DNA from 2 places in the Streptomyces bugieae genome. Region 2 is predicted to be linked to the other one. Evidence: predicted binding sites of a transcription regulator. Region 2 holds the regulator's gene; the other holds the start of a gene.
The links. Region 2 encodes HrcA, which represses chaperone genes, less so after heat shock. Its sites were predicted from a motif close to TTNGCACTCNGNNNNNCNGAGTGCNAA; they were not measured.

Region 1: V2J85_RS27785 (FmdB family zinc ribbon protein) is a predicted target of HrcA. The motif match lies at 2,925-2,951, and genes of this name have one in related genera.

What each region holds. Positions count from the first base shown of each region.
Region 1 covers NZ_JAZBJP010000023.1:32,425-38,948, reverse strand. Annotated here, with positions in the region: gene mscL (large conductance mechanosensitive channel protein MscL) at 111-623, opposite strand; gene V2J85_RS27790 (S-methyl-5'-thioadenosine phosphorylase) at 1,594-2,427, opposite strand; gene V2J85_RS27785 (FmdB family zinc ribbon protein) at 2,581-2,913, opposite strand; gene V2J85_RS27780 (MFS transporter) at 3,108-4,409, opposite strand; gene V2J85_RS27775 (potassium/proton antiporter) at 4,726-6,246, opposite strand; gene V2J85_RS27770 (penicillin acylase family protein) at 6,454-6,524, shown strand, end outside.
Region 2 covers NZ_JAZBJP010000005.1:221,254-227,777, reverse strand. Annotated here, with positions in the region: gene V2J85_RS13985 (ribonuclease Z) at 1-53, opposite strand, end outside; gene V2J85_RS13980 (histidine triad nucleotide-binding protein) at 60-419, opposite strand; gene V2J85_RS13975 (OsmC family protein) at 571-1,002, shown strand; gene V2J85_RS13970 (16S rRNA (uracil(1498)-N(3))-methyltransferase) at 1,147-1,890, opposite strand; gene V2J85_RS13965 (nitronate monooxygenase) at 1,887-3,023, opposite strand; gene dnaJ (molecular chaperone DnaJ) at 3,387-4,523, opposite strand; gene hrcA (heat-inducible transcriptional repressor HrcA) at 4,524-5,540, opposite strand; gene V2J85_RS13950 (MBL fold metallo-hydrolase) at 5,735-6,472, shown strand.

The sequences.
Region 1 (6,524 bases), on a different contig from region 2:
CCCGTAGATCCCGTAGATCCCGTAGATGCCGAAGATCCCGTCGATCTCGGAGATCTCGGAGATCGCGGAGATTTCTGGGGCGGCCGCCGGGCGCGGCCGCCTCCGTCCTGCTAGTCCTGCCAGCCCTGCGTCTTCTGCGTGCCGATCGTGCCGGAGGTGGAGAAGGGCACGGCGGGAGAGTCGGCCCGCTGGGCGACGAGGGCGTCGCGGATCTCGGTGAGCAGCTCGACCTCGGTCGGGGCCAGCGGGGTCTCGTCGACCGGCTTCCTGGCCGCCTGGCGCTCCTTCCACTTGTTCATCGGAAGGATCATGAGGAAGTAGACGACCCCGGCGGTGATCAGGAAGGTCAGCGCGGAACTGAGCACCGAGCCCCAGAGGATGTAGATCCCGTCGGTGAACGCGCCCGTCTTCTTGTCCGTGTGGCAGGTGGTGAGGCACGCCTTGTAGTTGTCGAGGTTCTGCGAACCCAGGGCGCCGACGATCGGGTTGATCACGCCCTTGACCACGGCGTTGACGATGTTGGTGAACGCAGCACCGACAACGACCGCGACCGCGAGTTCGATGACGTTGCCCCGCATCAGGAAATCCTTGAATCCCTGCAGGACGCCCTTGCTCTCGCTCACCTGACAGCCTCTTTCCACGCTCACGACGTTCACCACGGACGGTGCACGAACAATCAGCACCGCAACTTACGGCAGGGCACGGCGGAGATGTCCAGTCGGGCAACACCGACCAGCGATCGAACCGGCGATCAGACCAGCGATCACACCAGCGATCGGCCGGTGCGTCGGTGCGGGTCCGGCGGATGGGTTTCGTGCGGCGGACCGGTCCGACGGCCCCGGTGAGAGCGGCGCGCCACCGTCGGCGCGACCGGCCCCGGTCCCCCGCGGCAGGTGCCCCGCCACTCGCAGCAGTCTCCCGGGCGGTGTGCGGAGAAGCCACTCGATCTTGCGGCACGGCTACCGCCCTCCCAGGGCCGCCGCCGACGGGCAGTCCGTCGGGGGTAAGGCTCGTACGGCCCCGTACGAGGCCGCTCCGGCCAGTGCTGCGGCGGCCATCGCGAGCCCGGAGATCAGCATCCGGCGCGGCCCGGCCCGCCCCCACCCGCGTCTGCCGCCGCCGGCTCGTACCGGTGGAAAGTGGGGCACTTCACACCGTGGGGGAGTGGGGAGGGGCGGCGACGAGAGATCGGGCGCGAGATCGGGCGCGAGATCGGGCGCGAGATCGGGTGCGAGAGCAGACGGGAGATCGGACGAGGGACCAGGGGAGGGAGCGGGGGAGGGCGAGGCGAGGGGCGTGGGTGGGGTGTACGACGTGGTGGTCAGCGGGGTGTACGGCGTCGTGGGCATGGTGGCACCGCCTGGGTGAGGGGCTCGTCGGCGACCAGGCGGTCGGACGGGCCTCGGTGGAATCGGCGAGCACCACCGTGCCGTATCCCGCCTGCGCCCGCTGTGGCCTGTGGAGAAGCTCCGGGATGTGGACAACTTCGCCACTCGGGTGAGGGACGGGCGGGCAGGAGAGGGCGGCCCGGAGCGGGGGAGAAGTGGGGGAGAAGCGGCGGGCCCGGGTCCGGTCCCCGGCCCGCCAGGGGCCTTACGGCAGTTCGATGCCCAGGTCCCAGCCCGCGTGGGCGTCGGCGCAGGGGCAGGCGCGGTCGGTGGACTCGGGCAGGGCGGCGACCGCGTCGAAGAGGACCTCGCGGAGCCGGCCGACGTTCTGGGCGAAGACCTGGAGGACTTCCTCGTGGGAGACGCCGTCGCCGGTCTCGGTGCCCGCGTCCAGGTCGGTGACCAGGGTCAACGAGGTGTAGCAGAGGCTCAGTTCGCGGGCCAGGACGGCTTCGGGGTGGCCGGTCATGCCGACCACCGACCAGCCCTGGGCGGCGTGCCAGCGGGATTCGGCGCGGGTCGAGAAGCGCGGGCCCTCGATGACGACGAGCGTGCCGCCGTCGACCGGCTCCCACGCGCGGCCGCGGGCGGCCGCGAGGGCGGCCTGGCGGCCGACGGGGCAGTAGGGGTCGGCGAACGTCAGGTGGACGACGTTGGGGACGCTCCCTCCGGGCAGCGGCTCGCCGTCGAAGTAGGTCTGGACGCGGGCCTTCGTGCGGTCCACGAGCTGGTCGGGGACCAGCAGCGTGCCGGGGCCGTATTCGGGGCGCAGCCCGCCCACCGCGCACGGGCCGAGGACCTGCCGTACACCGAGCGAGCGCAGCGCCCACAGGTTGGCGCGGTAGTTGATGCGGTGCGGCGGGAGTCGGTGGTCGCGGCCGTGCCGGGGGAGGAAGGCGACCTGGCGGCCGGCGATCTCGCCGAGGAACACCGAGTCGCTGGGGCGGCCGTAGGGGGTGTCGACCGTGATCTCGGTCACGTCGTCGAGGAAGGAGTAGAAGCCCGATCCACCGATTACGCCTATTTCCGCGTCAGCCATGGCGGTCACCTTAGCGGGGCCGGCCGGCACGGGGCCCGCCGCCCCGGAAGCGGGCAAGGAGCAGCCGGCATACGGACCGGCATGCAGCGGGCCCCGCCGTCCGAGGACGGCGGGGCCCGAAGGCGTCTGTGCGGCCGGTGCCGCCGGCCGGGCTCAGGCCGCGGAGCTGGTGCTCGACGCGCTGCCGGAGGACGACGTGGTGGCGGTGGACGGCTTGCTGTCGGAGCTGCTCGACGAGGAGCCGGCGGAGTCCGAGGACGTCGTGCTCGACGAGGAGGAGCTCTTCGCGGGGCTGCTGCTGGACGACGAGCCGCGGCTGTCGTTGCGGTAGAAGCCGGAGCCCTTGAAGACGATGCCGACCGCGGAGAACACCTTCTTGAGGCGTCCCTGGCAGCTGGGGCACTCCGTGAGCGCGTCGTCGGTGAACTTCTGCACCGCCTCAAGGCCCTCGCCGCACGCGGTGCACTGGTACTGGTAGGTCGGCACTTGACTTCCTCCTGGCACTCTCACTCGATGAGTGCTAACGACGCTCCATATTGCAGTATTCCGGCGCGTCAGTCCACTGCGACCGGGCAGACGGTGACCGACCCCACGTCCGGCGGAGGCTCGATCCGGGACGTGGAGCCGGTCCGGAACGGGCGGCTGCGGGCGTGCGCCGGCAACCGTCCGAGCCCCGTCCGTCAGGCGTTCGCCAGCTCCCGTTCGCGGTCCTCGGCCGCCGGGCCCGTCTCGGCGGCCGGGTCCGGCAGGTCCGGGCCGGCCACCACGGACGAGGTGCGCGGCAGCAGGTGGCCGCGGAGGGCCAGCAGCACCACCAGGGCCAGGGCGGTGCCGGCCAGGGGGACCAGGAAGCCGCTGCTGGGGCCGAAGCGGTCGGTGAGCTGGCCGGCGGAGGTGGCGGCGACGGCCTGGCCCAGGGCGACCGCGCCGGTCAGCCAGGTGAAGGCCTCGGTGCGGGCGGCGGCCGGGACCAGGGACTCGACCAGGGTGTAGCCGGTGATCAGGGCGGGGGCGATGCACAGGCCGACGACCAGGCCGACGGCGCCCAGCAGCGGTACCGCGGTCACCGCCCACAGCGGGGTGGTGGCCAGTGCCAGCAGCCCGTAGGCGACCAGCAGCCGGCGGCGCGGGCCGACCTTCCAGGCCAGGGCGCCGCAGACGATCCCGGCGAGCATGTTGCCGCCGGCGAAGATCCCGTAGAGCAGGCCGTTGATGCCGGGCTGGCCGATGGCCTGGGTGAACGCGGTCAGCGAGACCTGCATGCCGCCGAAGACGGCACCGATGCCGAGGAACGCCACGATCAGGACACGGACGCCGGGTACCGACAGGGCCGAGACGCGCGGCCGGTCGTCGGCCTGCGCCCGGTGGACGGGGGGCTGGGTGCGGCGCTGGGAGGCGAAGAGCAGGCCGCCGGCCAGCGTCAGCGCGGCCTCGGCGATCAGGCCGGCGGCCGGGTGGATGCCGGTGCACAGCGCGGTCGCCAGGACCGGGCCGACCACGAAGGTGAACTCGTCGGTCACCGACTCGAAGGCGGCCGCCGTCGGCATCAGCGGGCTGCCGCCGAGCCGGGACGCCCAGCGGGCCCGCACCATCGGGCCGACCTGCGGCGTCGAGGCACCCGTGGGGACGGCCACGGCGAGCAGCGCCCACAGGGGGGCGTGCGCCAGGGCCAGGACGATCAGCGTCGCGACGCCCGCGGTGTGCACGAGGATGCCGGGGATCAGCACCGCGCGCTGGCCGAAACGGTCGGCGAGCTTGCCGCTCTGCGGGGCGAACAGCGCCATCGAGACGCCGGTGGCGGCCGAGACCGCGCCGGCGGTGCCGTAGGAGCCGGTGGTGGACTGGACGAGCAGCACGATGCCGATCGTCAGCATCGCGAACGGCTGCCGGGCCAGGAAGCCGGGAAGGAGGAAGGTCCACGCACCGGGGGTGCGCAGCAGTTGTCCGTAACCGGGACGGGATTGCTTGACCGCGGATGCCACGGCCGGGCCTTTCTGCCGCCTGGTAGCGCGTCGCCCGCGAGGTCGTCACAGGTACGCGCCGAGAGCTGTCCTCTCGCGCTGGACCGAGTGATACCGCGTGGTCCGCACCCCGAGAGGTGGCTGCAGGTGGCAGGGGACCGCGGCCGCCGAGCGGTCGCGCCAGCTCTGCATCAGGCAGAGGTGGTTCGTCGTTGTTCCTTCTTCATTGTACAGGCCCGAGCGGGTGAAGCCCTGGGATTAGCCAGTGCTTCACCTGCTTTTCCTTGGCTTTCGTGGAGATGTCCGCCACATTGCGCCCCGGCCGGCCCACGGCGGCTCAGCGGCGGCCGTGACCGTGCCGCCGCGGGGCGGCGCCGGTGCCCAGCCAGCCGGCCAGCTTGCCGCCCCGGGAGACCGCCTGCAGCCGGCGCTCGGCCGCGTCGCGCACCGGGTCCGTGGCGACCACCAGCAGCTCGTCGCCGCGCCGCAGCACGGTCGTCGGCGAGGGCACGAAGCTGGAGCCGTCCCGGACGACGAGGGTGACCGCGGCGCCCGCCGGCATCCGCAGCTCGCCGACCTCGACGCCGTGCATCCGGGAGGCCGGCCCGATGGACGTCGACAGCAGATGGCCGCGCAGCCGCTCCAGCGGCGCGGACTCGATGCCCAGGTCGGCGGGCTCCTCGCCGTCGCCCAGCCGGAGGTGCCGGGCGAGCCAGGGCAGGGTCGGCCCCTGGATCAGGGTGTAGACCACGACCAGGACGAAGACGACGTTGAAGACGCCCTCGCTGCCGGGGACGGAGCCCACCATCGGGATGGTGGCCAGCACGATGGGGACCGCGCCGCGCAGGCCGGCCCAGGACAGCAGGGTCTTCTCCCGCCAGGGCACCCGGAACGGCAGCAGCGAGACGAAGACCGACGTCGGGCGGGCGACGAGGGTGAGGATCATGCCGATGACCAGGGCCGGCACCACGTCGTCGAGGAGGTTGTGCGGGGTGACCAGCAGGCCCAGCAGGACGAACATGCCGATCTGGCCGATCCAGCCGAGCCCCTCGGCGAAGCCGCGGGTGGCCGGGGCGTGCGGCAGTTTGGCGTTGCCGAGGATCATCGCGGCCAGATAGACGGCGAGGAAGCCCGAGCCGTGCGCCAGTGCGCCGGCGGCGTAGGCGGAGACCGCGATGGCCATGACGGCGATGGGGTAGAGACCGGAGGCCGGCAGCGCCACATGCCGCATGCAGTAGGCGCCGAGCCAGCCGATCGCCAGGCCGACCGCGGCACCGATCGCCAGCTCCAGGGCGATCTCGCCGAGCAGGACGTACCAGTGGTCGACCTCTCGCTGGGTGGAGAAGGCGACGACCAGGATGACCACCGGGGCGTCGTTGAAGCCGGACTCCGCTTCGAGGACACCCGTCAGCCGGGCCGGCAGCGGCACGCTGCGCAGGACGGAGAAGACCGCCGCGGCGTCCGTGGACGAGACCACGGCGCCGATCAGCAGCGCCTGCCGCCAGCCGAGTCCGGCCAGGTAGTGCGCTCCGGCCGCGGTGACCCCCACGCTCACCGCGACGCCGACCGTCGAGAGCATCGCCGCCTGGGGCAGGGCCGGCTTGATCTCTTTCCATTTGGTGCCCAGACCGCCCTCGGCGAGGATCACGACCAGCGCGGCATAGCCGAGGAGTTGGGTCAGCTCGGCGTCGTCGAAGACGACCCCGCCGAGGCCGTCCTGTCCCATGGCGATGCCTATCCCCAGGTAGATGAGCAGGCTGGGGAGCCCGCTGCGCGAGGAGAGTCGTACTGCGGCGACCGCGATGAGCAGTACGAGCGAGCAGAGCAGCAGGAGTTGGTTGAGGTGGTCGACAGTCAGGAGCTGGTCCTTCCTCGCACGGGTTCCGAAACGACGGTCCGGGGGTGGTCTTCGGGGGCTCTTTCCTTACCGTATCTAGTTACTGAGACTAACAATTTACCATTACTTGAAGGTTGGGGGTGCTGGTGGTGACTCCGCGTAGGGGTCGCCGAACCCGTGCGCCTATGGTTGCTCCAGCACTCCCACCCTGCCCCTCGAAGGACAGAGATGCCCGCCAACAAGTCCGGCCCAGTCCCCAGGAAGAAGAAGGGGCGGCGCGGCCGCCTCGTCGCCATCAC
Region 2 (6,524 bases):
CGGGTGGGGACCTGGCTGGCGGTACCGAGGACGACCAGTTCACGTACGGACATGGCTGGTTACCCGGGGGGCCACTGGAGGCCGCGGCCGCCGAGGACGTGCAGATGGGCGTGGAAGACGGTCTGGCCCGCGCCGGAGCCGGTGTTGAAGACCACCCGGTAGCCGGTGTCCTCGACCCCGTCCCCGGCGGCGACCTCCCGGGCCTCGCGCATTATGTCGGCGACGACCTGCGGTTCGGCGGCGGCGAGGGCCGCGGCGTCCGGGTGGTGCACCTTGGGGATGATCAGGACGTGCGTCGGGGCCTGGGGGTTGATGTCGCGGAACGCGACGGTGGTCTCGGTCTCGCGGACGATGGTCGCCGGCACCTCCCCGGCCACGATCTTGCAGAACAGGCAATCGGCCTGCGGTTCTCCCGCCACCGTTGGCTCCTCCCAGCTCATCCCTCGTACGCACGGTGCGCACGGCCTCGGATGCTACCGGGCGAGCCGTGTGGGGCGTCGCAGCGACGGGGGGACCGGGATCACTAAGCTGTCCTTGATCGCTTTCGCCCACAACCGGGAGTTATGCACCATGGCAACCACGCGCACCGCCAAGACCCACTGGGAAGGCAACCTCCTGGAGGGCAAGGGCACCGTCGCCCTGGAGTCCTCCAAGGTCGGTACGTACGACGTGAACTGGCCCGCCCGCGCGGAGCAGCCGAACGGCGTGACCAGCCCCGAGGAGCTGATCGCGGCGGCCCACTCGTCCTGCTACTCCATGGCCTTCTCGCACGGCCTGGCCGGCAAGGGCTTCACCGTCGAGGCCCTGGACACCCAGGCCGACGTCACCTTCCAGCCCGGTGAGGGCATCACCGCGATCGCGCTGACCGTCAAGGCCCGGGTCCCCGGCCTGTCCGAGGCGGACTTCCAGGCCGCGGCCGAGGACGCCAAGAAGAACTGCCCGGTGAGCCAGGCGCTGGCCGGCGTCAAGAACATCACGCTGGCGGCCGAGCTGCTGAGCTGACGGGCGGCCGGCCGGCCGCCCGTGGCGGTCGGCCTTCGCTCGTGAACGGCGGTGCGCCGACGGGTCGTTGAGGCCGGTCGGCGCACCGTTGCGTGGAGGGGCGGCCGCGGTGCGGCGGGCTCGGATGCCGCGGTCGGGGCGGGCTCAGCCCCAGCGTCCGGTGCGGCCCAGCAGGAGGGCGGTGGCCGCGGTGCCGGCCGTGGAGGTGCGCAGGACGGTCCGGCCCAGGCGGTACGGCTTGGCGCCGGCCTCGGCGAAGAGGGCCAGCTCCTCCGGGGAGACGCCGCCCTCGGGCCCGACGACCAGCACGATCCGGCCGGTGGCCGGGAGCTCCGCGGTGGCGAGCGGGGCGCTGCCCTCCTCGTGGAGCACGGCCGCGAAGTCGGCGTCGGCGAGCAGGGCGGCCACCTGCTTGGTGGACAGCGGGTCCGCGACCTCCGGGAAGGTCAGCCGGCGGGACTGCTTGCCCGCCTCACGGGCCGTGGCCCGCCACTTGCCCAGCGCCTTGGCGGCCCGCTCGCCCTTCCACTGGGTGACGCAACGCGCCGCCGGCCAGGGCACGATGGCGTCCACCCCGGTCTCGGTCATGGTCTCGACGGCCAGTTCGCCCCGGTCGCCCTTGGGGAGCGCCTGGACGACCGTGATGGTCGGGTCCGGCGCCTCCTCGGTGCGCAGTTCGGCGACCGCGACGGTCAGCCGGTCCTTGCCCTCGGCGGCGGCCACCGTGCCGTGGGCGCCGGTCCCCTGACCGTCCGTCAGGACGACCTCCTCGCCGACCCGCAGCCGGCGCACCGACACCGCGTGCCGGCCCTCCGGCCCGTCGACGGTGACCGTGCCGCCCGCCCGTACGTGCGCGAGCGACTCGACGAGGAATACGGGCGCGGTCATGCGGCGCCCCCGGCGGCCGGTGCGTCACCGGGTCCCGTACGTCCGTCCCCGGATTCCGTGCTCCCCGTGAGGCCCAACCCGGCGCGGGCCGCGTCGAGTTCGGCCACGAGGACCTCCACCAGCCGGGCGGCCGGCAGCTCCCGGGCCAGCCGGTGCCCCTGACCGGCCCACAGGTTCAGGCCCTGCGCGTCGCCGGCCTTGGCCGCCGCCTTGCGGACCGTGGAGGTGAGGTAGTGGACGGCGGGGTAGGCGGCCGGTGCGTACGGGCCGTGCTCCCGCATGAAGCGGTTCACCAGGCCGCGGGCCGGCCGTCCGGAGAACGCCCGGGTCAGCTCCGTATGGGTGAAGAGGGGATTGGTCAGCGCCTGCTTGTGCAGCGGATTGGCGCCCGACTCCGGGGTGGCGAGGAAGGCGGTGCCGAGCTGCGCCATGGTCGCCCCGGCGGCCAGCACCGCCGCGATCTGCGCCCCGCGCATCAGCCCGCCCGCGGCGATCACCGGGATCTGCACGGCCTCCCGGACCTGTCCGAGCAGCGCCAGCAGGCCCAGCCCGGCGCCGGTCCCGTCGGCGTGCGGGTCGTCGCGGTGGGTGCCCTGGTGGCCGCCCGCCTCCACGCCCTGCACACAGACGGCGTCCGCGCCCGACCACTGCGCGGCCTGCGCCTCGGCCGCCGTGGTGGCCGTGACGATGGTGTACGTGCCGACCCTGGCGAAGGCGTCGAGGACCGCGCGGGAGGGGCAGCCGAAGGTGAACGACACCACCGGCACCGGGTCCTCGCGCAGGATCGCGAGCTTGGCCTCGTAGCCGTCGTCGGTGGGCTCGTCGGTGTCGCCGAGCTCGGTCTCGTACCACGTGGCCTCGCCGGCGAGCTGCTCGCGGTACGCCTCGACGGCGGAGTGATCGGCGAGCGACGGCTGCGGCATGAAGAGGTTGACGCCGAACGGCCGGTCGGTCAGCGACCGCAGCTGTTTGATCTCCTGGTACATGCCGTCGGCGGTTTTGTAGCCGGCGGCGAGGAAGCCGAGACCACCGGCGCCACAGACGGCGGCGGCGAGTTCGGGTCCGGAGCCGCCGCCCGCCATGGGGGCCTGCACGATCGGATAGCGGCAGAGATCGGTCAGTGCGCTGGGCATGACCACATCGTGTCACGGGATGTGGCGGCGCCCCGCATCAGGGGCTCGGCGGGAGAGGGGGCCGGGGGACGGGGCCGGGGGCGGCATGCGCGGGGCGGGGGCGGCATGGGGAGGGGCTCAAAGCCTTAAGGGTGAGGGCGGGGCCTTAGGGGTGGGGCGAACGGATCCCGTAGGGGACACGAGCGCCCCCTGCGGGGCCACAACGGCGAGGTGCCCGGCGGATATTCCCGCCGGGCACCCCGTCGTTCGTGGCTACGTCCGCTCCACGTGGCTCACGTCCGCTCCACGTGGCTCACGTCCGCTCCACGTGGCTCACGTCCGCTCCACGTGGCTCACGTCCGCTCCACGTGGCTGGCGCCCGTCCTAACGGCCGTTGAACGCGTCCTTCAGGCGGGAGAACAGCCCCTGCTGGCCCGGCTGGAACTGGCCCGTGGGGCGTTCCTCGCCGCGCAGCTTGGCGAGCCGCCGCAGCAGCTCCTCCTGCTCCGGGTCGAGCTTGGTCGGGGTCTGGACCTCGACGTGGACGATCAGGTCGCCCCGGCCGTTGCCGCGCAGATGGGTCACGCCGCGCTGGTGCAGCGGGATCGACTGGCCGGACTGCGTACCGGGCCGGACGTCGATCTCCTCCACCCCGTCCAGCGTCTCCAGCGGGCACTTCGTGCCCAGCGCCGCCGCCGTCATCGGGATGGTGACCGTGCAGTGCAGATCGTCGCCGCGCCGCTGGAAGACCGGGTGCGGCAGCTCGTGGATCTCGACGTAGAGGTCGCCGGCCGGGCCGCCGCCGGGGCCGACCTCGCCCTCGCCGGCGAGCTGGATCCGGGTGCCGTTGTCGACACCGGCCGGGATCTTGACGGTCAGCGTACGGCGGGAGCGGATCCGGCCGTCGCCCGCGCACTCCGGGCACGGCGTCGGCACGACCGTGCCGAAGCCCTGGCACTGCGGGCAGGGGCGGGACGTCATGACCTGGCCCAGGAAGGACCGGGTGACCTGCGAGACCTCACCGCGGCCGCGGCACATGTCACAGGTCTGCGCCGACGTGCCGGGGGCGGCGCCCTCGCCGCTGCAGGTCGTGCACACCACGGCGGTGTCGACCTGGATGTCCTTGGTCGTGCCGAAGGCCGCCTCGTTCAGCTCGACGTCGAGCCGGATCATGGCGTCCTGGCCGCGGCGGGTGCGCGACCGCGGACCGCGCTGCGAGGCGGTGCCGAAGAACGCGTCCATGATGTCGGAGAAGTTGCCGAAGCCGGCACCGAAGCCGCCCGCGCCACCGGCGCCACCGGACTGCGAGAGCGGGTCGCCGCCGAGGTCGTAGACCTGCTTCTTCTGCGGATCCGACAGGACCTCGTAAGCGGCGTTGATCTCCTTGAACCGCTCCTGGGTCTTCGGGTCCGGGTTCACGTCCGGGTGCAGCTCGCGCGCCAGCCGGCGGAAGGCCTTCTTGATCTGGTCCTGCGAGGCGTCACGGCTGATGCCGAGGACCGAGTAGTAATCCGTGGCCACTTACGACTCCGCGAGGATTTGTCCGACGTAACGTGCCACTGCGCGTACCGCTCCCATCGTTCCGGGGTAGTCCATGCGGGTCGGTCCGACCACGCCGAGTTTGGCGACTGCCTCGTCGCCCGAACCGTAGCCGACCGTGACGACCGATGTGGACGTCAGGCCTTCGTGGGCATTCTCATGCCCGATGCGTACGGTCATGCCCGAGTCCTTGGCTTCGCCGAGGAGCTTGAGCATCACCACATGCTCCTCGAGCGCCTCCAGCACCGGACGGATGGTCAACGGGAAGTCGTGCCCGAAGCGCGTGAGATTGGCGGTACCGCCGATCATCAGCCGCTCTTCGGTCTCCTCCACCAGAGTTTCCAGCAACACCGACAGCACTGTCGAGACCGTGCCGCGGTCGTCCTGCTCGAAGGACTCCGGGAGATCCTGCACCAACTGGGGCACATCCGTGAAACGGCGTCCCACGACCCGGCTGTTCAGCCGCGCCCGCAGGTCGGCCAGCGAGGTCTCGGCGAACGGCGTCTGGCAGTCGATGAGCCGCTGCTCGACCCGTCCGGTGTCGGTGATCAGGACGAGCATCAGCCGGGCCGGGGCCAGCGCCAGCAGCTCGACGTGCCGCACCGTGGACCGCGTCAGGGACGGGTACTGCACGACCGCGACCTGCCGGGTCAGCTGCGCCAGCAACCGGACCGTGCGCCCCACGACGTCGTCGAGGTCGACCGCGCCGTCGAGGAAGTTCTGGATCGCCCGCCGCTCGGGGCTGGACAGCGGCTTCACGCCGGCCAGCTTGTCGACGAAGAGGCGGTAGCCCTTGTCGGTCGGGATCCGCCCGGCGCTGGTGTGCGGCTGGGCGATGAAGCCCTCTTCCTCCAGGGCCGCCATGTCGTTGCGGACGGTCGCCGGGGAGACCCCGAGCTGGTGGCGTTCCGTGAGTGCCTTGGAGCCGACCGGCTCCTCCGTCCCGACGTAGTCCTGGACGATGGCGCGCAGCACTTCGAGCCTGCGTTCACTGAGCATCCCGCGCACCTCCAGCCGGCCGTCGCCGTCTCGTCTGTCTCCTGGCACTCACCCGGGCCGAGTGCCAGACCCTGAGCCAGTGTACGGCCGGGTAGCACGACCACGGCAAGGGCGGCCGCACGGAGCACGCACCCGATGACCGTGTTCGGGCGATCTGCCGGGCAACGCTATCGCGATGGAGCTAGCGTCTCGGTATGCGCACAGCTTGGGAAGAGGCCGGGTGGGAACGGCTCGGTGAAGGTGTCGCCAGGCGCCGTATGCCGGGCTGGGACGAGACCGTGGGCGTGATCGCCGGGTCGGCCGGCGTCATGATCGTCGACACCGGCGCGACCCTGCGCGACGGCGCGGACCTGCGCCGGTCGGTCCGCGGGGTGCTGGGCCGGGAAGTGACGCATGTCGCGCTCACCCATCCGCACTTCGACCATGTGCTGGGCACCGCCGCCTTCGCGGGTGTGGCGGTGTTCGGCGCGGCCGGTCTCGCCGAGCTGTTCCGCCGCGACAAGGACGCGCTGCGGCACGACGCCGTCCGGCACGGCGTCGACCGGGACGCGGCCGCGGAGGCCGCCGATCTGCTGGTCACCCCGCACCACCACGTCCACGGCCAGCTGACCGTCGAGCTCGGCGACCGGCAGGTGCTGCTCGCCAACGTCGGGCCCGGCCACACCGCCCACGACCTGGCCGTCCTGGTGCCGGGCCGGCACGGCGACCCGGAGATCGTCTTCTGCGGCGACCTGGTCGAGGAGTCCGGCGAGCCGAGCGCCGGCCCCGACGCGCTGCCCCGGCAGTGGCCCGCCGCGCTGGACCGGCTGCTGGCGCTCGGCGGCGACGACGCGCGGTACGTGCCCGGCCACGGCGCCGTGGTGGACGCCGCCTTCGTCCGCGCCCAGCGCGACGCCCTGGCGGCCCGCTTCGGCGTCCCGCCGTCCTCCTGACCCGGCTGCGCCGTTTCCCGGGCAGAACGTCTCCCGGGTTCCCGGGCAGAAC